DNA from 2 places in the Streptosporangium sp. OZ121 genome. Region 1 is predicted to be linked to the other one. Evidence: predicted binding sites of a transcription regulator. Region 1 holds the regulator's gene; the other holds the start of a gene.
What was found. Region 1 encodes HrcA, which represses chaperone genes, less so after heat shock. Its sites were predicted from a motif close to TTGGCACTCTCNNNNNGAGAGTGCCAA; they were not measured.

Region 1 (11,768 bases):
CTCGTCCAGGATGATGTAGGCGTCGTTGAGCGTACGGCCGCGCATGTAGGCCAGGGGGGCGACCTCGATCGTGCCCGCGGCCATCAGCCTGGGGATCGAGTCGGGATCGAGCATGTCGTGCAGCGCGTCGTAGAGCGGGCGCAGGTAGGGGTCGATCTTCTCGTAGAGCGTGCCGGGCAGGAATCCCAGCCGCTCGCCCGCCTCTACCGCGGGGCGGGTGAGGATGATCCTGTTGACCTTCTTCTCCTGGAGGGCCTTCACCGCCTTCGCCATGGCGAGGTAGGTCTTGCCCGTGCCGGCCGGTCCGATGCCGAAGACGACGGTGAACTTGTCGATCGCGTCGACGTAACGCTTCTGGTTCACGGTCTTCGGGCGGATGGTCCGGCCCCGCGAGGAGATGATGTCCAGGGAGAGGACCTCGGCGGGCCGGTCGGAGGTCATCCGCAGCATGGCGATGCTGCGCTCGACCGCGTCGGCCGTGAGCTGCGCGCCCCCGCGGACGAGTTCGGACATCTCCTCGAAGAGCCGCACCACGGTGCTGCTCTCCTCGGGGCTGCCGGTGACGGTGATCTCGTTGCCCCGGACGTGGATGTCGGCGCGGAAGGCGCCCTCGATGACGCGCAACAGCTCGTCGCGCGAGCCCAGCAGGCTGACCATCGACTGATCGTCCGGAATAACCACCTTCGCCTGGGTCCGGCTGGCACCCCGGGACCGCGGCGGCGTTCTGCTGGAATCGTTTGTCTCGGACATGAGCGGGCCTTACGGCCTGTTCGCCTCCAGATATAGGCGCGGAACTTCAACGCCATGCTAGCCGCGATCGCCAGGATCGCGCTTGCCGGTTTTCAGCCGGGCGGCCACTGCAGGCCGCGCCCGCCGAGCACGTGTCCGTGCACGTGGAAGACGGTCTGGCCGGCACCGGGCCCGGTGTTGAACACCAGCCGGTAGCCCGACTCCACGACCCCCTCGCGCAGGGCGACCTCGTGCGCGACCCTGATCACCTCGTCGGCCAGGCCGTGGTCGGCGGCGGCCAGGGCGGCCGCGTCCCGGTAGTGACCCTTGGGGATCACCAGCACGTGGGTCGGCGCCTGGGGATTGACGTCGCGGAAGGCCAGCGCGCGATCGGTCTCGTAGACGATCTCCGCGGGAATCTCCTTGGCCACGATCCTGCAGAACAGGCAGTCGGCTTCGCTCACCATGACAGGCACCATACCGCCGAGGACGTTGCGAATCGGTGATGGTTCCCGTCCGCAAACAAAGATCCGCCCGGATATGGTGGGTGTGCAAAACTTCAACCACGACAGCCCTTTGCGCGCAGCAATATATGGCCGCCTGGCGAGGACACGACTGGGTCATGCCCCCTAATGAACCGGAAGAGCGTAAACCCTCTGGGAAGGCCAAGCGTCCCACTGATGTGACCACCGAGACCCTCGTGGCCGACAGGTCGCTCGGGGCGGTGCCCGTCGGATGGGATGCCGACATGGCCGTTACCGCGCTCTACAGCGCGCACTATCGGTCTCTTGTCCGTCTCGCCGTCTTACTCGTCCGCGACATGGCAACCGCGGAGGAGGTCGTGCAGGACGCGTTCGTCGCCATCCATGGCGCCTGGCGCCGACTGCGCGACACCGACAAGGCACTGGCCTATCTGCGACAGTCGGTCGTCAACCGATCACGTTCGGTGCTTCGGCATCGGGCGGTCGTCGAGAAGTACGCGCCCAAGGGCATGCCCGACGCGCCGAGCGCCGAGAACGGGGCGATCGGCGAGTTCGAGCGTTCCGCCGTCATCGAGGCGCTCCGCGGGCTGCCCGCACGCCAGCGGGAGGCCCTGGTGCTGCGCTACTACGGAGACCTGTCCGAGGCGCAGATCGCCCATGCGATGGGCATCAGCAAAGGCGCGGTCAAGAGCCACACGGCTCGCGGCATGGCCGCCCTCCGAACCTCACTGGAGCAACTGTCATGACCGACTCCCCGGATGAGTACGGCGAGCTGCTTCGCCGCGCGCTCAGCGCGGAGGCGAACTCGGTCGTTCCCTCCCCGGACGGGCTGGAGGTGATCCGCGGACGCATCGAGCGGCGCGGGATCCGCCGGCTGGTGTGGTGGCGCGCCGGGGCCTCCGTCGCGGGCGCGGTCCTCGTCGCGGCGACCGTCGTCATGGTGGTTCCCCAGTTCCGCGAGGAGGTGGGCCGCCAGGTGAGGGTCGAGTGGATCAAGTTCGCCGAGTCGACCCCTCCCGTCGACGGGTCCGCCACCTCACGTCCCCCGGCGCCCTCCTCGCAACCGCCGTCCGACCCCGCCCCGCTTCCGGCCGCCAGCAGGTCGGACCCCGGCGCCACCATGCTCTCGCCGAGGCCCGCGCCGTCCAGGAGCGCGGCGCCCAGCACGCGGCCCACCTCCAGGCCCAACCCGGCGACGACGGCTCCCCGGCCGACGCCGACACCGACGCCCACCTGCCCCACCCCCCTCGACAGCCCCACCGTCGAGCCCAGCGGGGTCTTCAGGAGGTGCGAGGAGATCGAGGCGACACCGACGCCGACGAAGACGAGGCCGGCTCCCTCGGAGAGTCCGTGCTCGCCCGACGAGTGCGCGCCGTCGGGCGACGCCTCGCCTCCCATGCCGACGGAGGCGAGCACCCCGGTTCCGATCCCCACCCAGAGTTAGCGCGGTGACCGGTCACGGCGCCCCTGACCGGTTCTCTCCCCGCCACCCGCTCGCGGGGGCGGATCCCCGGGGCCTCACGAGCGCTTCCCCTTGGCCTCACACCTCCGGGACCTCACGACACGGATTCGCCGGGACCGGCGACCGCCGAGGGGCGACCGGCCGCGCACCGGCGGGATGTCACCAGCGGCCGCTGCGCGTCTGGAGCACCGCCGCCGCGACGACCCCGGCGGTCGAGGTGCGCAGCACCGTCGGCCCGAGCAGCGCCGGCACCGCCTTGGCCTCACGGAACGCGGCGATCTCCTCGCCCGAGACCCCGCCCTCGGGGCCGACCACCACGACGATGTCGCCACCGGCGGGGAGGGACAGGCCGGACAGCGGGGCGGTGGCCTCCTCGTGCAGCACCACGCCCAGCGCCGCCGCCGACAGCAGGCCGGCGACCTTCGCGGTGGACGCGAGCTCCGTCACCTCCGGCAGGTGGAAACGGCGCGACTGCTTGCCCGCCTCGCGTGCCGTGAACCGCCAGCGGGCCAGCGCCTTGGCCGCCCGTTCGCCCTTCCACTGGGTGACACACCTGGCCGCGGCCCAGGGGACGATCACGTCGACCCCCGCCTCGGTCATCATCTCCACGGCCAGCTCGCCCCGGTCGCCCTTGGGCAGGCCCTGGACCACGACCAGGCGCGGTGACGGCACGGGCACGTCGTGGCGGCGCAGCACCTCGACCCGGAGCGAGTCCCTGCCCGCCTCGGTCACCACGCACTCGGCGACGGAGCCCGCCCCGTCGGTCAGGTCGAGCCGCTCCCCCGCCCGCAGCCGCCGTACGGCCGCCGCGTGGCGCCCCTCGGGACCGCCGAAGACGAACGCCGGCCTGGCCAGGTCGGCGGGGTCGGCCAGGAAGACCGGGACGGTCATGGGCCGTCGGAGCAGGACGGGCCGGGGCGCCACGCCCCGGAGCCGGCCCGGCGCGGGTGACACGCCCCTGGGACGGCCGGGGCGGGACGCCCCGGCCGCACGCGGGCCAGGCCTCGACGCGACCGGGCTCGGGCCGGGTCAGCGGCCATTGAAGGCGTCCCGCAGGCGGGAGAAGAAGCTCTGCTGCCCTGGGGCGAACTTGCCCGGCGGGCGCTCCTCGCCGCGGAGCCTGGCGAGCTCCTTCAGCAGCTCCTCCTGCTCGGCGTCGAGGCGGGAGGGGGTCTCCACGTTCACGTGGATCAGCAGGTCGCCGCGGCCCGTCTCGTTCAGGCGCTGCACGCCCCGCCCGTAGAGCGGGATCGTCTGCCCCGACTGCGTGCCGGGACGGATGTCGAGCTCCTCGGCGCCGTCGAGCGTCTCCATGGTCAGGATGGTGCCGAGCGCGGCCGCGGTCATCGGGATCTGCACGGTGCAGTGCAGGTCGTCGCCGCGCCTCTCGAAGATCTCGTGGGGACGCTCGACGATCTCCAGGAACAGGTCGCCGGGCGGGCCTCCCCCCGGGCCGATCTCGCCCTCGCCGGCGAGCTGGATGTGGGTGCCGTCCTCGACCCCGGCCGGGATGCGGACCTTGATGGTCCGCCGGGTGCGGACCCGGCCGTCGCCCGAGCACTCCTGGCAGGGGTTGCGGATGATCGACCCGAAGCCGCCGCACTGGGGGCAGGGGCGGGAGGTCATGACCTGGCCGAGGAAGGACCGGGTGACCTGGGAGACCTCACCCCGGCCGTGACACATGTCACAGGTGTCGGGGTGGGTGCCGGCCGCCGCGCCGGAGCCCGTGCAGACCTCGCAGACCACGGCGGTGTCGACGACCAGCTCGCGGGTCGTGCCGAAGCCCGACTCGCGCAGGTCGAGCTCGACCCGGATGGTGGCGTTGCGCCCGCGCCGGGCACGGGAGCGGGGACCCCGGCCACCGCCGCCACCGGCCGCGCCGAAGAAGGCGTCCATGATGTCGCTGAACGGGAAGCCGGCACCGAAGCCCCCGGCCCCCGCGCCGCCGCCCGAGGCGAACGGGTCGGCACCCATGTCGTACATCTGCCGCTTGCTGGAGTCGGACAGGACCTCGTAGGCCTGCGTGATCTCCTTGAAGCGTTCCTGGGTCTCGGGGTCGGGGTTGACGTCGGGATGCAGCTCGCGCGCCAGGCGCCGGTACGCCTTCTTGATCTCTTCCGCACTGGCGTCACGGCGCACCCCGAGGGTGCCGTAGTAGTCGCTCTTAGCCACTTTTCGTTGACCTCTTATGATGCAGCCAGGATCTGGCTGACGTAGCGTGCCACCGCGCGCACCGCGCCCATCGTGACCGGGTAGTCCATTCGCGTCGGGCCCAGCACACCGAGCCGGGCCAGTTGCTTGTCCCCAGAACCGTATCCGGCGGCGACGATGGACGTGCCCTGGAGTCCGGTGTAGGGGTTCTCCGAGCCGATCCGCACGGTCAGCGCCGAAAGGTCGGAGGTCTCACCGAGCAGTCGCATGAGCACGACCTGCTCTTCCAGAGCCTCCAGCACGTCGCGGAGCCCGACGGTGAAGTCGGCTCCCGCGAGGTTGGCGGCTCCGGCAAAAACGATCTTCTCATCGTGCCGGTCCACCAGGGACTCCAGCAGCACTGACAGGATAGTGGCAGCGAGCGGCCGGTCTTCCGCGGGCAGCCGCTCCGGCAGGTCGGCGACCTTGTCGGGGACGCTGGTGAGCCCGCACCCGTCGAGGGAGGCGTTGAGCATCGCACGCAGATGGGCCACGCGCTGCTCGTCGACGACGTCGGGCAGCTCGACCACGCGCTGCTCGACCCTGCCGGTGTTGGTGATGAGCACGAACATCAGCCGGCGCTCGCTCAGCGGCACCAGCTCGACGTGCCTGACCGTCGAGTGGGTCAGCGTCGGGTACTGCACCACGGCGACCTGCCGGGTGAGCTGGGCCAGCAGCCGTACCGTCCGCATGACGACGTCGTCGATGTCCACCGCGCCCGCGAGGAAGCTCTCGATGGCCTTGCGTTCCGCGCTCGACAGGGGTTTCACCTGCGAGAGGCGGTCGACGAAGAGCCGGTAGCCCTTGTCGGTGGGCACCCGGCCGGCGCTGGTGTGGGGCTGGGCGATGTAGCCCTGCTCCTCCAGCACCGCCATGTCGTTGCGGATCGTCGCCGGGGACACCCCCAGGTTGTGCCGGTCCGCGAGGGCTTTCGAACCCACCGGCTCGTTGGTGGACACGTAGTCCTCGACGATGGCGCGGAGCACGGCGAGCTTGCGGTCGTCGACCAACGTGGTCACCTCCCTGCCTGCGTTCAGAGGGAAACACGAGGTTTGGCACTCTGTGTTCCCGAGTGCCAAGTGTACGGCCCCGGTGCGGAAGGCGCGATAAGCAAGAGCTGCGGATGATGACGGCAAGCCGTTGTCAAGTCAACTGCTATCGCGATCCAAGCGGCACCCATCAGAATTCGGTCATGTCCAACGATTTCGGTTCTTATCCGGGCGACGCCTCCCGCAGCCCCGGTTACGGCGGCCCCCAGCAGCCGTATGGCCAGCAGCAGTACGGCCAGCAGCCCCCCTCGTACGGTTACGCGCCTCCCGGTTACGGCGCCCCGCAGGGACCTCCGCCCCCCACCGGGAAGATCAAGCCCGGCATCGGGTGGATCGTCGGGGTCTGGCTGCTCGCCCTGGTCAGCATCATCGTCGGCATCGGCGGCTTCGCCGGCGGCCTCGTCGGCGCGGTCACCGACGCGGCCCCGACGCAGACCTTCGCCCCCGGCGAGGCCAAGACGGTCACGATCGACCCGGCGGACAAGCCGGCGATCTACGTCGCCACGGGCGGTCCCACCCAGTTCGAGTGCACGCTGAAGGGCGGCACGGGCACCCCCAGGCTGCAGAAGCCCGACATCCAGCAGACCGTCGCGGGATCCGACGGCGTCACCTGGGAGATGGGCCTGCGGGTCGGCGTGGACCAGGCGGGCGACTACCAGGTCCAGTGCTCCGCCGATCCCGCCGAGGGCACCAGGTTCGGCGTGGGCAAGGAGCTCGCCGCCGACTCGCTGGTGGGCGGGGTGGTCGCCCTGTTCGTGATCCCCGGCGTCGGGATCCTGCTCGCCATCGTCGTGACGATCGTCGTACTGGTGAAGCGGAGCAACGCCCGCAAGCGCCGGGCCGCCGCGGTGCCGGTGGGGCAGTGGGGACAGCCGGGACCCTACGGCGGGTGACGGTGGTGTTTGCTAGCGTCCCACCTGATCCCCGGCGAGAGAGGGTGGGCGGTCGGTGATGTACGAGCGTGACGTTCTGGCGGGAGACTGGCGGCGCCCGCGCAGGGGGACCATCCCCCGGGTGCCCGCGGAGCTCGACCTGGTCGTCGAGGACGCCGACGGCGGCTTCTGCGGCGCCGTGGTGGCCTGCGACAAGGAGGCCGTCACCCTGGAGGACCGCTTCGGGCGCCGGCGGGTGTTCCCGCTGGAGCCGGCCGCGTTCCTCCTGGAGGGCAAGGTGGTGACGCTCGTACGGCCCGCCGCGGCACCGCGCGGTCCCCGGCGGAGCGCGTCGGGTTCCATCGCGGTGGAGGGCCTGCGGGCCCAGGTCGCCAAGGAGAGCCGGATCTACGTGGAGGGCGTGCACGACGCCGCGCTCGTGGAGAAGGTCTGGGGGCACGACCTTCGGGTCGAGGGCGTGGTCGTGGAGTACCTGGAGGGGGTCGACCACCTGCCCTCGATCGTCGAGGAGTTCGGCCCGGGGCCGGGGCGGCGGCTGGGCGTGCTCGTCGACCACCTGGTCCCCGGCTCCAAGGAGAGCCGGATCGCCGCGCAGGTCTCCTCACCGCACGTGCTGATCGTCGGGCATCCGTTCGTGGACGTCTGGCAGGCGGTCAGGCCGCACGTGCTCAAGATCCCTTCCTGGCCGTCGGTGCCGCGCGGCGTGCCCTGGAAGGAGGGCGTCATCGCCGCGCTGGGCTGGAACGTGGAGCCCGGCGCCGCATGGCGCCACATTCTCGGATCGGTCACGACATATGCCGATCTAGAGCCCGAGCTCCTCGGCCCCGTCGAGGAGCTGATCGACTTCGTGACGGTTCCCGGCGAGGACGGCCAGGCCGTCTGACCCGTCAGGGCCGTCAACCCATCAGGAGGGGACATGAGCGAGAACCCCGAGGACCCGCAGGGCGACGACCGGACGCGGCGCATCGGCGATCCCCCGCCCGGCCACACGTGGCCTGGCCAGGGTGCCCCGCCCCCCGGCCAGGGCTACGGCGTGCCTGACCAGGGGTACGGGCAACCCGATCAGGGCTACGGCCGGCCCGGGCAGGGCTACGGGCCACCGAGTCAGGGATACGGGCAGCCGGACCAGGGCTACGGGGGCTACGGGGGCTACCCGCCGCCCGCCTCCCCGTACGACGCGGGCGGCTACCAGCCCGGATACTCCCAGTACGGCGCGTACGGCGCGGCACAGGGATACGGCTACCAGGCCCCGCCGGGCACGTACGGCCCGCGGCCCGGCAGCGACGACACCACCATGTCGGTGCTCGCCCACCTGCTGGGGCTGCTGACCTCCTTCGTCGGCCCTCTGGTGCTCTACCTGGCGAAGAAGAACGAGTCGCCCTACGTGCGCGACCAGGCCGCCGAGGCGCTCAACTTCCAGCTCACGGTGCTGATCGTCTACTTCGTCTCCTGGATCCTGGCGTTCGTGCTCATCGGTTTCGTGCTGATGTTCTTCCTCTGGGTCGCGTCGATCGTCATGGCGATCGTCGCCGCGGTGGCGGCCAACCGGGGAGAGAGGTACCGCTATCCGATGAACATCCGCTTCGTCAGCTGACCTGTCCGGGCCCGGGGTGGAGCCTCAGGTGAGGTCGCGGACCAGGGCGTCGGCCAGCAGGCGGCCGCGCAGGGTGAGCACCGCGCGGCCCGCCTTGAACGGCTCCACCTCCAGCAGCCCGTCGGCCAGCGCGCGGGCGACCACCGGGGGGCGTTCCAGCTCCTCGAGCGGGAAGCCCCGAGCGAGCCGCAGCTCCAGCATCAGCCGTTCCACCGCCCGGTCCCGGGGGCCCAGCACCTCGCGCGCGTGCGCGGGCGAGGTGCCCGCGGCCAGGCGCTGGGCGTAGGCGGCGGGGTGCTTGACGTTCCACCAGCGGGTGCCGCCGATGTGGCTGTGCGCCCCGGGGCCGACGCCCCACCAGTCGCCGCCGGTCCAGTAGAGAAGGTTGTGCCGGCAGCGCCCGGCCTCCGAGGTCGCCCAGTTGGACACCTCGTACCACTCGAACCCCGCCTCGGCCAGCATGGCGTCGGCGATCAGGTAGCGGTCGGCGGCCACGTCGTCGTCGGGCATCGGGAGCTCGCCGCGCCTGATCCTGGCGGCCAGCCTCGTCCCGTCCTCGACGATCAGCGAGTACGCGGAGACGTGGTCGGGGCCCGCCTCGATCGCCGCGGCCAGCGAGGCGCGCCAGTCGTCGTCGCTCTCCCCGGGCGTGCTGTAGATCAGGTCGAGGTTGACGTGGTCGAACCCCGCCTCCCTCGCCTCCCGTACGGCCCGCGCGGGGCGGCCGGGGGTGTGGCGGCGGTCCAGCACCGCGAGCACGTGCTCGCGGGCGCTCTGCATCCCGAAGCTCATCCGGTTGAACCCGCCCGCGCGCAACTCCGCCAGGTAGGCGGGGTCCACCGACTCGGGGTTGGCCTCGGTGCTCACCTCGGCGCCGGGGGCGAGCCCGAACTCCTCCTCGATCGCCCGCAGGATCCGTACGAGGTCTCCGGCGGGGAGCAGGGTGGGGGTTCCCCCGCCGAAGAACACGGTCTCGACGGGGAGGTGCGCGGCGCCGAGGTTGGCCCGCGCCCGTCGTACCTCGTCGACGGCGGTGTCCGCGTAGTCCTTCTGCGACGCGCCGGGACCGAGCTCGGACGCCGTGTAGGTGTTGAAGTCGCAGTAACCACACCGGGTCACGCAGAAGGGGACGTGGACGTAGAAGCCGAAGGGGCGCTCGCCGAGCCCGGCGAGCGCGCTCTCCGGGAGCTCGCCCGAGGCGGGCGCGGGGTCCCCGTCGGGAAGTGTGGATGGCACGCCCCAAGTCTGCCGCCTCCTCCGCGATGCCCGGTACGCCGAGGATCCGGTGCTCAGGGACGCCGAAGCGCCACCCCCGAGCGTCAGATCTCGTGCTCGTCCCGCACCGGCAGGCCGTACCGCCGGGCGAGGGGGTTCCACAGCTTCAAAAAGCCCCGTTTGGCGGTGGTCGCCTCGCCGGAGAAGGCGAGACCGCGCCGGTAGTCGTCGTCGCCGCTCCAGGCGCGGCCGCACCCGGCCTCCTGGCGGGTCGCCCAGGCGAGGAACGCCTCGTCGGCGTTGAACGAGGCGGTCAGGGCCCTGGTGAGGCGCGCCTTGACCGCGTCGCCTCCGTCGAGCTCGCCGGTGTCCAGCGCGTCGACCTGGACCACCTGCTCGCGGCGGGCCGCGGTGATCCGCTGGAGCGTGGCGAGCCCGGTGGCGGTGCCCTCGCAGGAGCGCAGCTGGTCGAGGGCCGAGCCGAGGCCCGATCTGGAGCCGCCGCTGTCGGCGAGCAGGGCGTCGAGGACCCTGGCCTGGGTCTCGGCGTCATGGGGCCCCTGGGGAGCGCGCCCCGCCGGGGGTGTCCCGGCCTCGGCCTCCGCCCGGTCGCCGGTCGTCGCCGTCCGGATGCCGCCCGCCACGGACGTCTCGCCGCCTCGCGGGGTGAGCCAGAAGGACCCCGCGGTGGCCAGCGACATCGCGAGGACCGTGACCGTCGCGACCAGTGGCCAGACCTTGCGATCCCCGCGTGGCGGCCGGTCCCGGCCTCGGTCCGGCGGCGGTGCCGGAGCCCGGTCCCCCGCCGGGGGTTGCCGGGGCCGCTCGTCCCGCTGGGGGGGACGCTCGTCCGGGGGGAGATGCTGCTGCCAGTCGGCGGGATCCTGCCGCCACTCCTCCGGCGGGACCCGGGTCTCGCCCGCGGGGACGTCCCGCGAGGGCTGAGCCGGTGGAAACCGGGCCGGTGAGGACTGATCCAGCGGAGGCCGACCCCCCGTCGGCGCCCCGCACCCGGGGCATCGCGACAGCCCGCGCACAGGGGTGCCACATCGGTTGCAGAACGCCTGCTGCTCCATGCCTTCCCAAGTTAGCCGAAGCATCCCGCCGTCCACCGGTCAAAACGCCGTTGGCCGTTGACGGCCAGATCCCGCAGGTCTACGATCCGGGAAAACTTAAAGGAAAGTTTCCTATAAGTTACTTATTTCAAGCAGTGGAGAAGCCCGTGCAGAGACTCCTCCGTAAAGTGCTCGCGGCAGCCCTCGCCGCGGGTCTCGCGGCCGTGGCCGTGCCGGCCACGGCCCAGGCCCAGACCCCCCGGGAGCACGGTGACCGCTACAAGCGGGTCGCCTACTTCATCCAGTGGGGCGTCTACGGCCGCAACTACCACGTCAAGGACATGGAGACCAGCGGCGCCGCCGCCAAGCTGACCCACATCAACTACGCCTTCGGCTTCGTCAACGCCGGGGGCGACTGCTACTCCCCCGACCCGTGGGCCGACTGGCAGCGCCCGGTGCCCGCCGAGCAGAGCGTGGACGGCGTCGCCGACGCCGAGGGCCAGGCGCTCAACGGCAACCTGAACCAGCTGAAGAAGCTCAAGGCCAAGCACCCCGGCCTCAAGGCGCTGATCTCCCTCGGCGGCTGGACCGGTTCGAAGTACTTCTCCGACGCGGTGCTGACCCCCGAGGGCCGCGCCAAGCTCGCCTCCTCCTGCATCGACCTGTGGCTCAAGGGCAACCTGCCCGGCACCGCGGCAGGCACCGGTGCGGGCGTGTTCGACGGCATCGACCTCGACTGGGAGTGGCCCGGCTCCTCCGGGGCCGACGGCAACATCATCCGTCCCGAGGACAAGCGGAACTTCACCCTGTTCGTCACCGAACTCCGCCGCCAGATGAACGAGTTCGACCGGCGCACCGAGCTGACCGCCTTCCTGCCCGCCGCCGCCGCGAAGATCGACGCCGGCTTCGAGGTCCGCGACGTCTTCAGGCAGCTCACCTTCGCCACCGTTCAGGGCTATGACCTGCACGGCTCGTGGGAGACCGTCACCGGCCACAACGGCAACCTGTTCAACGACCGGCGCGACCCCCACCCGGTGAAGTACAGCGTGGACCAGACCGTCCGCGACTACCTGACGCGCGGCGCACCCGCCAAGAAGAT
Region 2 (11,768 bases), on a different contig from region 1:
GTGGGCCTGTCACTGGCCGAGGCGTCCGAGATCGCCTCCCTGACCCCGGCGCGGGTGCTCGGTCTCGCCGACCGCCTGGGATCCGTCTCGGTCGGCAAGCGGGCCGACCTGGTGGTGCTCACCGACGACCTGGAGGTCTCCGGCGTCATGCGCGGCGGCGCCTGGATCACCGAGCCCCGCTGAACCCCTGGATCCGGGCGGCTCAGGACCAGTCCCAGCGGATGCCGACCAGGCCGGGTTCCAGCGACCCGGCCACCAGGTGCACGGCGTTGTGGGCGTTGAGGGAGAGCTCGCCGAGATCCTCCTCCCCGGTGCCGGAGCCCTGCCGGGCGAACCGCTGGACGCGCACCGGGAGGGCCTCCGGCGCGAAGTTCACCCGGAGCACGTACTGCCCGGCCGGGTGCCGGAAGCCCCGCTCGTACTCGACGGTCTCCACGCCGCTCGGGTCGGCCAGCTCGTAGCGGATGATCTGCGTCTCGCCGGGCCGCAGCATCTGGTCGAACAACAGTTCCGCCACGACCAGGGCGGTCGGCCCGTCGCGGCGCACCCGGCCGACCCGGCAGTCCTCCAGGGCCCGGACGCGCACGCGCTCCACGTCGCATCCCAGGTCACCGCGGTAGACCATGATGTAGCGGTCGGTGGCCTCCTCGTGCGCCTGCACCACCTGGAGCGTCTCGCGCCGCGCGGTGCTGCGGTCGGGACCGATCTGCAGCGTCTCGTACATCCCGGCGATGTGCAGGCGCCGGTCGTCGGCCACCCCGTTCAGATCGTGGATCATCGCCGACAGCGTCTGGGAGGACTCCATGATCGCGGAGTAGGGCAGGGCGCCCACCGGCAGCTTCCCCGCGTCCCGCCCGCGAGGCCTGGGCGGGCCGAGAAGGGCCATGAGGGAGCGCGGCGGCAGGACGAGGATCTCCTCCAGGGCGCGCACGGCGCGCAGCGACTCGGGGCGCTCAGGGCGGCGCAGCCCCTGTTGCCAGTAGCTCAGGCTCGTCATCCCGACCCGGAGGCCGCGTTCGCCGAGATGCCGGCGAAGCCCGGTCAGCGTCAGCCCGCGGGTCTCCACCGCGGCGCGTAGCGCGACGTGGAAGGGCCCCTCCTTGAGGGCGACCCGGAGCTCCCGATCAGTTGGCACGTACGAATGCTCACAGATTTCTTCAAGCGCGTCATTTCGGTTATCGGCGGCACGGGAGACGGCGAGCACCCGGACTCGCGGGAGGGCGGCCCGGACTCGCGGGAGGGCGGCCCGGACTCGCGGGAGGGCGGCCCGGACTCGCGGGAGGGCGGCCCGGACTCGCGGGAGGGCGGCCCGGACTCGCGGGAGGGCGGCCCGGACTCGCGGGAGGGCGGCCCGGACTCGCGGGAGGGCGGCCCGGATGAGGTTCCGCCCCGCCCCGCGAGATGTCAGCCGATCTGCGGAGCCACGACGACCTCGACCCGCTGGAACTCCTTGAGGTCGGAGTATCCGGCGGTGGCCATCGTGCGCCTGAGCGCGCCCATCAGGTTCATCGAGCCGTCGGCGACCGAGGAGGGGCCGTGCAGGATCTGCTCCAGCGTGCCGACCGTGCCGAACTCGACCCGCTTGCCCCTGGGCAGCTCGGGGTGCTGCGCCTCGGAGCCCCAGTGGAAGCCCTGGCCGGGAGCCTCGACGGCCCGCGCCAGCGGCGAGCCGACCATGACCGCGTCCGCGCCCACGGCGATCGCCTTGGCGATGTCGCCGGAGGTGCCCATGCCGCCGTCGGCGATGACGTGGACGTAACGGCCGCCGGACTCGTCCATGTAGTCGCGGCGGGCGGCGGCCACGTCGGAGATCGCGGTGGCCATCGGCACCACCACGCCCAGCACCGTGCGGGTGGTGTGCGAGGCGCCGCCGCCGAAGCCGACGAGCACCCCGGCCGCGCCGGTCCGCATCAGGTGCAGCGCCGCGGTGTAGGTGGCGCACCCCCCGACGACCACGGGGACGTCGAGCTCGTAGATGAACTGCTTGAGGTTGAGCGGCTCGGCCCTGCCGGAGACGTGCTCGGCGGAGACCGTGGTGCCGCGGATCACGAAGATGTCCACGCCCGCGTCGATGACGGCCTTGTGGTACTGGACCGTGCGCTGCGGGGACAGCCGGACGGCCGTCGCCACCCCGGCGGCGCGGATCTCCTCGATGCGGCGGCCGATCAGCTCCTCCTTGATCGGCGCGTCGTAGATCTCCTGCAGCCGCTTCGTGGCGGGCTCGCCCTTGAGCTCGGCCACCTCCTCCAGCAGCGGCATCGGGTCGTCGTACCGGGTCCACAGCCCCTCGAGGTCGAGCACGGCGAGACCGCCGAGCCTGCCGACCTCGATGGCGGTCTTCGGCGAGACCACGCTGTCCATCGGGCTCACCACGACGGGCAGCTCGAAGCGGTAGGCGTCGATCTGCCAGGCGATCGAGACCTCCTCCGGGTCGCGGGTGCGACGGGACGGAACGATGCCGATCTCGTCGAGCGCGTAGGCACGACGGCCGTTCTTGCCGCGGCCGATCTCCACCTGAGTCATATGTCTGTCTTTCCCGTTCCGTGCGTGCACAGCGCACGCCGCGTTCCATGCGTGCGCCATGCACGCCGCGTTCCATGCGGTACGGCCGTGCGCGCGGCGTCCCGTGCGTGCACGGCGCACGCCACGTTCGCCCGCGCGCCCGGCGCGGGCCCGCCCTAGCGACCGTGGTAGTTGGGAGCCTCGACCGTCATCTGGATGTCGTGCGGGTGACTCTCCTTGAGGCCTGCCGCCGTGATCGGCATCAGCTCGCACCGCACGTGCATGTCGGCGACCGTACGGCACCCGGAGTACCACATGCCCTGGCGCAGGCCGCCGATGAGCTGGTGGGCCACCGCGGCGACCGGGCCGCGGTAGGGAACCTGCCCCTCGATGCCCTCGGGGATGAACTTGTCCTCGTTGCCGACGTCGCCCTGGGCGTAGCGGTCCTTGCTGAAGGAGGCGCCGCCGCGCTCGCGGTTGCGGACCGCGCCGAGCGAGCCCATGCCCCGGTACGACTTGAACTGCTTGCCGTTGATGAAGATCAGCTCACCCGGGGACTCCTCGCAGCCCGCCAGGAGGGAGCCGAGCATGACCGTGTCGGCCCCGGCCGCGATGGCCTTGACGATGTCGCCCGAATACTGCAGGCCGCCGTCGCCGATCACCGGGACCCCGGCGGGACCGGCGGCCAGCGAGGCCTCGTGGATCGCCGTCACCTGCGGGGCGCCGACACCGGCGACCACGCGGGTGGTGCAGATGGAGCCGGGCCCGACACCGACCTTGACCGCGTCGACCCCGGCGTCGACCAGCATCTGGGCGCCCGCGCGGGTGGCGATGTTGCCGCCGATCACGTCGACCCGGCTGTTGGACTTGATCTTGGCGATCATGTCGGCGAGGCCCTTGGAGTGGCCGTGCGCGACGTCCACCACGATCACGTCGACCCCGGCCTCGATCAGCGCGATCGCCCGCTTCTCCGCGTCGCCGCCGACGCCGACGGCCGCCCCCACGACGAGCCGGCCGTCGGCGTCCTTGGTGGCGAGAGGATACTGCTCGCTCTTGGTGAAGTCCTTGACGGTGATGAGCCCGCGCAGCCGCCCCCCGGCGTCGACCAGCGGAAGCTTCTCGATCTTGTTCTGCTTGAGCAGGGCGAACGCGTCGTCGGTGGAGACCCCGACCGGCGCGGTGACCAGCGGCATCGGGGTCATGACCTCGCGCACCGGACGGTTCTCGTCGGTCTCGAAGCGCATGTCACGGTTGGTGACGATGCCGACGAGCACGCCGGTCTCGTCGGTCACCGGGACGCCGGAGATCCGGTACGTCGCGCAGAGGCGCTCGACGTCGGCCAGCGTCTCGTCCGGGGAGCAGGTGACCGGGTTGGTGACCATCCCGGCCTCGGAGCGCTTGACGAGGTCGGCCTGCTGGGCCTGGTCCTCGATCGACAGGTTGCGGTGCAGGACGCCGATGCCGCCCTGGCGTGCCATCGCCACCGCCATGCGGGCCTCGGTCACCGTGTCCATCGCCGCGGAGACCAGCGGGATCCGCAGGGTGATGCCCCGCGACAGCCGCGTGGTGGTGTCGGCCTGCCCCGGCTGCAGGTCCGAATACGCGGGAACGAGGAGCACGTCGTCGAACGTGAGCCCCGGCTCGGTGAACTTGGCCATCTGAGATCCTCCTGCCGCGGCGCTCTCATGACGGGGAAAGGCGCCGACCCCCGGGTCACAGTTTAGAGTCTGGCGCCAAAGCCGGTGGACCCGGGGGAAAAGGCGGGGCGCGGAGGCCCCTGGGAGAGACGGGCCCCGGGGGGCCCGGAGGAAGGACGGGCCCCCGGAGGACCCGGGAAAAGCGGGGGACCGAGCGGTCGGTGACCCGCTCGGTCCCCCGGATCACCGGCATCGGCGCGGAGATGCCTTGACGCCAACCGAACCCCCCTCCGCATCCGGCTGGCAGCGTGATCCGCGCCTTCTGCCGACGCTGCGTCAAGAGTGCGTCACGATGCGTTCGTCTCGCAATGTCCAAACGTGCAATTGCACGAAGCTGCACACCACGGCATGCCAGTAGGAGCAACGCCCGGACAGGGACGATTCGCCGAGTTATCCTCGCCAGACCCTCGTGTCACTTGCAGGAGTCCCTCGCCGATGAGTACCGACACACCCACACTGCCCGACCCGCTGGAGAGCCTGGGGCTCACTCCGGCCCAGACGGCCCTGTACAACGCGGTCCTGCGCCTGCACCGCGCCACCTGCGCCGAGCTCGCCCAGGCCACCAACCGCTCGCCCGAGCCGCTCGGCCGCGAGCTGGCCACCCTGGTACGGCTGGGCGTGGTCGACGAGCAGGGGGGCGAGTACCTGGCCCGCCACCCGGCCGCGGCCCTCGGCCATCTGATCGCGGAGAGGCTGGACCGGCTGGCCGCCGAGAGCCGCCGGATCGACACCGTGCTCGGCTCGATCCGCGGCTTCATCCACCAGTACGACGCCGGCCGCGACTACCAGACCGGCCAGTTCTCCGTGGACCTGGTCGGAGGCGCCGACGAGCTCTACGAGAGCGTGATCGGCATGGCGGTCCAGGCCCCGCCGCTGAGACTGCTGTCGAGCATTCCCGACCGGCGGACGATGAGCGACTTCGCGCACCGCTACGCCGACCAGTGGATCGGCGCCCAGCGCACCGGCCTGCTCGCCTGCCGGGTCACCATCCCGGTCCACACCCTGGAGATCCCCGGCCTGCGCGACAAGCTGGACCAGTTCGAGCAGGCGGGGGCCGAGGTGCGCACCCTCGACGCGGTGCCCAGCTGGTTCCTCGTCGCGGGGGACGACGCCGCGGGCATGCCCGCCCAGTGGGGTGGCGCGCTCGCCGAGAACGCCTACAACTTCCACCTGGTCAGGGCTCCGGTCGTGGTGGCCGCGCTGCGCTCGCTCTTCGAGGAGCTGTGGGCCCGCGGGGCCCGCCTGCCCGGGACCCACCGCGACGACGGGGTGGTCCGGGTGCTGCGGCTGGCCGGCCAGGGCGTCCCCGACGAGATGATCGCCCGGCAGCTGGGCGTCTCGGTCCGCACGGTGCGCGCCAGGTTCGCCGACGCCATGGCCGAGCTGGGGGCGCAGTCCCGGTTCCAGGCGGGGGTGGAGGCCTCCCGGCGCGGCTGGCTCGTCTAGTGCCCCTCGGGCGCCGGAGGCCCGGGGCGACAGGGACCGGAGCGTCACGGCACCGGGGCGACAGGGGCCCGGGCACACCGGGTCCAGGCCCCCGCACCGCCGGAATCTCCGCCTCCCCCACGCCGGGAATCCTTCGCGTGCCGGTGCCGCCGGGCCTCTGACCTGCCCGTGCCGCCCCGGAGCGTCCTACTCGTGCAGTTCGGAACCTGTCTGTCACATCCAGGCCATAAGGTGGGATCGTGCTCGACGATGTCCCTCGCGACCCGTTCGCGGATGACCCCGACGACCCGGCGGCGGCGCTGGGCGATCCCGACGATCCCGAGCCGCTGACGACGGACGAGCGTGACGAGGCCATGACCGACCTCGCCGACGTGGAGGTCTTCCGCTCGTTGCTGGAGCCTCAGGGGGTGCTCGGCCTGGTGCTCGACTGCCCCGAATGCGGGGAGCAGCACTACTTCGACTGGGAGCTGCTGCGCGGCAACCTGCGCCAGATGATCGAGAACGGCCAGCCCCAGGTGCACGAGCCCGCCTACCAGCCCAACCCCACCGACTACGTGAGCTGGGAATACGCCCGTGGTTACGTGGACGGCGTGATCGACACCGAGGAACACCGCTGATCCACGTCGTCGATCAGGGCCGCCAGCAGGGCGACCGCGGCGTCTGAGCCGGAGACGGGCCTCCTGCCGGAGAGCGCCTCCAGGAGTTCGTCGGTCTCGGCGACCGCCGGGTCCTCGTCCGGCCCGTATCTCCGAGCCGGACGTCGCGGGTGAACCGTTGTCATGATCGTTCTCGCTCCGGGTCGTCGCGAGCCCCGCCCCGCGGTTCGGGCCTCCGCTCGCGCCCCCTGCTCGACAGCTCCGCGGTCAAGCTATCGACTCCAGCTCCGCCATCGCTCGTAGCCGGGCCAGCGCCCTGTGCTGGGCCACACGAACCGCCCCTGGTGACATGCCAAGTACATTACCGGTCTCCTCGGCGGAAAGGCCCGACACCACTCGAAGCATGAGCAGCTCGCGCTGGTTGTCCGGCAGCCTCGACAGCAGCCGGCGGGCGTGTTCGGCCTCGATGTAACGCACCACGGTCTCCTCCGGCCCCGGACCCTCGTCGGGCCCGTCAGGAAGGTCCTGGGTGGGCACGGCGGATCGTACGGAGCTGCGCAGCGCGTCGGCCACCTTGTGAGACGCGATGCCGAAGACGAAGGACGCGAACGGGCGTCCCATGTCACGGTAGCGGGGCAGTGCGGACAGCACCGCTATGCATACTTCCTGGGCCACGTCGTCCGCGATGTGATACTGACCGGAAACCCGGCCCAGACGACCACGGCAATATCGGACGACCATCGGCCGCAGTTGCGCGATCAGAGATTCGATCGCGGTGCGATCCCCCTGAACGGCGAGGCTCGTCAGATCCTTGAGATCATCCCTGTGGGCGACCCCATCAGACCTCGTCGCAAGCCTCACCCCATTTTTGGCGTCGGCGACGCATCCCTCGGTCACGTTAGGCATGATGCCCGCCCTGGTAGTGACTGTCGTCATCGCAAACGGCTACGGATTGGTCACATTGAGGCGGAGATAACGGCGCGTAATCGAACGGCGACTGCAACGACTACAGAATGTGCAAATATTTCATTCGATTGCCAAATACGTCGACTATTCGTTAGAACCGCGTTTGGTCTTCTGTCCGGCGCGACGCTTGAGATCGTTTTTCGGTTTACCGCGAAACGCGAACGGCTCGCGCCTCCGGGGAGACGCGAGCCGTTCGGAACCGATGATCGGCCGGTGGCCGATCGGGGGCCGGTCGGTGACCGATCAGTGGCCGTGACCGTGGCCGTGACCCTGGCCGGCGGCGGCCGGGGCCTCCTCCTCGGGCTTGTCCACCACGAGAGCCTCGGTCGTCAGCAGCATGCCGGCGATGGAGGCGGCGTTCTGGACGGCCGAGCGGGTGACCTTGACCGGGTCGATGACGCCCTGGGCGATCAGGTCGCCGTACTCGCCGGTGGCGGCGTTGAAGCCCTGGCCGACGGGCAGCTCGGTGACCTTCGCCGTCACGACGTAGCCCTCGAGGCCGGCGTTCTCCGCGATCCAGCGGGCCGGCTCGACGAGCGCCTTGCGGACGATGGAGACGCCGGTCGCCTCGTCGCCGGTCAGGCCCAGGTCGTCGAGGACCTTGGAGACGTGGATGAGCGCGGAGCCACCGCCGGAGACGATGCCCTCCTCGATCGCCGCGCGCGTCGCCGAGATGGCGTCCTCAAGGCGGTGCTTCTTCTCCTTGAGCTCCACCTCGGTGGCCGCGCCGACCTTGAGCACGCAGACGCCGCCGGAGAGCTTGGCGAGGCGCTCCTGGAGCTTCTCGCGGTCCCAGTCGGAGTCGGACTGCTCGATGGCGAGCTTGATCTCCTTGACGCGGTCGGCGATCGCCGAGGCCTCACCGGCACCGTCGACGACGGTGGTGGAGTCCTTGGTGATGACGACGCGCCGGGCGGTGCCCAGCACCTCCAGGCCGACGTGCTCCAGCTTGAGGCCGATCTCCTCGCTGACGACCTGGCCACCGGTGAGGATGGCGATGTCCTGCAGCATGGCCTTGCGGCGGTCGCCGAAGCCCGGCGCCTTGACGGCGACGGAGGTGAAGGTGCCACGGATCTTGTTCGTGACGAGGACCGCGAGGGCCTCGCCCTCGACGTCCTCGGCGATGACCAGCAGGGCCTTCTTCGTCTGCGCGATCTTCTCGAGCAGCGGCAGGAAGTCCGAGACCGAGGCGATCTTGCCCTGGGTGATCAGGATGTAGGGGTCCTCCAGGATCGCCTCCATGCGCTCCTGGTCGGTCACCATGTAGGGCGACAGGTAACCCTTGTCGAACTGGAGGCCCTCGGTGAACTCGAGCTCCAGGCCCATGCTGTTGGACTCTTCGACGGTGATGACACCGTCCTTGCCCACCTTGTCGAACGCCTCGGCGATCAGCTCGCCGATCCTGGCGTCCTGCGCGGAGATCGTCGCCACATTCGCGATCTCCTTCTTGTCCTCGACCGGGCGGGCCGACTCGATCAGCCGGTCGCTGACGGCCTTGGCCGCGATGTCGATGCCGCGCTTGAGGGAGAGCGGCTGCGCTCCGGCGGCCACGTTGCGCAGGCCCTCGCGGACCATGGCCTGGGCCAGGACGGTCGCGGTGGTGGTGCCGTCACCGGCGACGTCGTTGGTCTTGGTCGCCACTTCCTTGGCCAGCTGGGCGCCGAGGTTCTCGTACGGCGTCTCCAGCTCGACCTCGCGGGCGATGGTCACACCGTCGTTGGTGATGGTCGGCGCACCGAACTTCTTGTCGATGACGACATTGCGGCCACGCGGGCCCAGCGTCACCTTGACCGCGTCCGCGAGAGCGTTCACGCCGCGCTCGAGAGCTCGGCGCGCGTCCTCCTCGAACGACAGGATCTTCGGCATGACAATCCTCTCTATAAGTACGTCGGCGCATCAAAGCCCCGGGCGCTCTCGCGACCCGGGGCTCGATACGTCATCTTTGTGAAGCGAGAACTACTTCTCGATGATGGCGAGCACGTCACGAGCGGAGAGCACGAGGTACTCCTCGCCGTTGTACTTCACCTCGGTGCCGCCGTACTTGCTGTAGAGGACCACGTCGCCCTCCTTGACGTCGAGCGGAATCCGCTTCTCGCCGTCCTCATCCCAGTTGCCGGGGCCCACCGCGAGGACCTTGCCCTCTTGCGGCTTCTCCTTGGCGGTGTCCGGGATGACCAGACCGGAAGCGGTGGTCTGCTCGGCCTCAAGCGGCTGGACCACAATGCGGTCGCCGAGCGGCTTAACGGGAACCTTGGTGGCGGTCGTCACGTCGGACCTCCCCTTCAGATTTGAATGATCTAGAAGAGGCGACCAGCGGTCTGCCGTCGCGGGTGTCAGACCTGCCTCGTCGCATGTATTTGGCACTCTCACCGGGAGAGTGCCAATACGGAACAGTATGCAAGGTGGCCTTGACAGTCAACACGAAGCACCCCTTCTCCGCTTCACGCGAACGTCAAGGCAGGTGGAAGCCCCTCGCGAAGCCCTACGGCCGAGGCGGTAGCGTCGGCTGGTGTGAATCTCGACGCATTCCGGGAACTCCTGACCCCGCGCGGCCAGGAGGCCCTGGGCGCGGCGGCCGGGATCGCCGGCGACGACCCGGTGGCGGCGGTGACCAGGTTGAGGAAGACCTACGACGCGGACCTGACCTCGGCGGCGCTCACGCAGGCCACGCTCCGGCTGCGCGCGAGGGAGAAGTTCGGGGCCGACGCCGATCTCATGTACTTCACCCGGACGGGCCTGGAGCAGGCCACCCGCCGGGAGGTCGCCGACCATCGGGCGCGGCGCGTCCCCGCGGGCTCGCGGGTCGCCGACGTCTGCTGCGGCATCGGCGGCGACCTCCTCGCCCTGGCCAGGGCCGGGTGCTCGGTCGAGGCCGTCGACACCGACCCGCTCACCGCGGCGATCGCCCAGGCCAACGCGGACGCCCTGGGCTTCGGCGACCGGGTCTCGGTCCGCGCCGCCGACGCCTCCGCCCTGGACCCGGCCGCCTTCGACGTCCTGTTCGCCGACCCGGCGCGCCGTACCGCGCGGGGCAGGACCTTCGACCCGATGGGCTACTCGCCGCCCTGGCCCGCCGTGCTGGAGATGGTGGCCAGGGCCCGGGCCGCCTGCCTGAAGGTCGCCCCCGGGATCCCGTACGAGTTCGTCCCCGAGGGCGCGGAGGCCGAGTGGGTCTCGTACAAGGGCGACGTCAAGGAGGCCGTGATCTGGTGCGGCGCGCTGGCGGGCGAGACGGCGCGCAGGGCGACGATCCTGCCGTCGGGCGCCACGATGACGCCCGATCCGGCCCTCGGCGCCCCCGGCACCGGCCCCGCCGGTCGCTACATCTACGAGCCGGACGGCGCGGCCATCCGGGCCCATCTGGTGGCGGAGATCGCCGCGGCGGTCGGCGGGCACCTGCTCGACCCGCAGATCGCCTACATCACCGGCGACGTCGCGACGCCGACGCCGTGGGCGTCCCGGTACGAGGTCCACGAGACGCTGCCGTTCTCGCTCAAGCGGCTGCGGGCGGCGCTCCGCGAGCGCGGCGCGGGCAATGTGACGATCAAGAAGCGCGGCTCCGCGGTGGACGTCGACCGCCTCAGGAAAGAGCTCCGCCTTTCCGGTGAGGAATCCGCGGTCGTCATTCTCACCCGAATCGGCGACCGGCCTTTCGCCTTCGTGTGCGGCCCCGGCTGACCGGCCGGATCGAACCCGTTCGACCAGCCGGAGTCAGTCCTGGTTGACCAGCCAAAATAGTCAATTCTTCCAGCCAACCGGCAATTCCTCTCTTTTAATCTCGCTGCCGGAAAACCTTGATCCAGAGGCTAAGGTTGCCAGGCGGGAGTTCTCTCTCGCCTGCGGTTTCCTATCGTTCATCAGCAAATCCCATCAAATCCAACCGCGCGGCTGAGCGTCGGCGAGTGAAGGAGCTCTCGGTGGATCACTCCGACCACACCCTGCTCCAGGCAGGCAGCCAGACCGCCATCTCCGACCGGATGCGCGAGCTCCTCGCCCGCGCGGCGCAGGACCACGTCTACGAGCAGCGGACCCAGGGCGCGGTGCTCGACGAGATCCGGCAGCGCCTGGAGGGCATGGAGTGGCTGCTGCGCGAGGTCAGGGAGCGCGAGATCGGCGGGCTGAACGGCACGCTGGAGTCCGTCCACGGGCGCCTGGACGACATCGCCGCCAAACCACCCTCCTGGGCCGAGGGCCTGGCCCAGCACGTCGAGGCGGTGCGTGACCACGTCGACGCCGTCGGCGAGCGGGTCGACTCCCTCGGCCGCCGGGTCGAGACCGTCCGCGACCGGGTCACCCCCCTCGGCGAGCTGCCGAGCCTGTGGACCGACCTCGGCACCGTCGGCGAGAGCGTGGACGAGGCGCTCACCCGCCTGCGGGCGATCTCCGAGGGCACCCTGGGCCTCGACGAGCAGGTGCGGCAGCTGGCCGAGCACCTCGGCAGGCTCCAGGCCGACATGGGCATCGCGGCGCACCGGTTCAGCCGCCTGGACAGGGCCCTGGCCGACCTCTCCCAGCGCACCGGGCGCATCGAGGCGGGGATGCTCGACCTGTCGGCGAGCGT

Region 2: a site for HrcA is predicted at 9,565-9,591, ahead of groES (co-chaperone GroES). Genes of this name have one in related genera too.

The regions. Positions count from the first base shown of each region.
Region 1 covers NZ_JBPXMC010000013.1:71,664-83,431, forward strand. Annotated here, with positions in the region: gene ACTOQ1_RS23185 (PhoH family protein) at 1-750, opposite strand, end outside; gene ACTOQ1_RS23190 (histidine triad nucleotide-binding protein) at 843-1,193, opposite strand; gene ACTOQ1_RS23195 (SigE family RNA polymerase sigma factor) at 1,478-1,957, shown strand; gene ACTOQ1_RS23200 (hypothetical protein) at 1,954-2,655, shown strand; gene ACTOQ1_RS23205 (16S rRNA (uracil(1498)-N(3))-methyltransferase) at 2,833-3,564, opposite strand; gene dnaJ (molecular chaperone DnaJ) at 3,703-4,845, opposite strand; gene hrcA (heat-inducible transcriptional repressor HrcA) at 4,860-5,873, opposite strand; gene ACTOQ1_RS23220 (hypothetical protein) at 6,056-6,805, shown strand; gene ACTOQ1_RS23225 (DUF3097 domain-containing protein) at 6,864-7,688, shown strand; gene ACTOQ1_RS23230 (DUF4870 domain-containing protein) at 7,722-8,399, shown strand; gene hemW (radical SAM family heme chaperone HemW) at 8,424-9,635, opposite strand; gene ACTOQ1_RS23240 (hypothetical protein) at 9,719-10,315, opposite strand; gene ACTOQ1_RS23245 (glycoside hydrolase family 18 protein) at 10,837-11,768, shown strand, end outside.
Region 2 covers NZ_JBPXMC010000018.1:154,821-166,588, reverse strand. Annotated here, with positions in the region: gene nagA (N-acetylglucosamine-6-phosphate deacetylase) at 1-183, shown strand, start outside; gene ACTOQ1_RS28235 (hypothetical protein) at 203-1,135, opposite strand; gene ACTOQ1_RS28230 (GuaB3 family IMP dehydrogenase-related protein) at 1,405-2,523, opposite strand; gene guaB (IMP dehydrogenase) at 2,679-4,160, opposite strand; gene ACTOQ1_RS28220 (LuxR C-terminal-related transcriptional regulator) at 4,635-5,645, shown strand; gene ACTOQ1_RS28215 (DUF5319 family protein) at 5,885-6,262, shown strand; gene ACTOQ1_RS28210 (anti-sigma-D factor RsdA) at 6,223-6,426, opposite strand; gene ACTOQ1_RS28205 (sigma-70 family RNA polymerase sigma factor) at 6,509-7,147, opposite strand; gene groL (chaperonin GroEL) at 7,451-9,073, opposite strand; gene groES (co-chaperone GroES) at 9,164-9,475, opposite strand; gene ACTOQ1_RS28190 (class I SAM-dependent methyltransferase) at 9,719-10,885, shown strand; gene ACTOQ1_RS28185 (hypothetical protein) at 11,125-11,768, shown strand, end outside.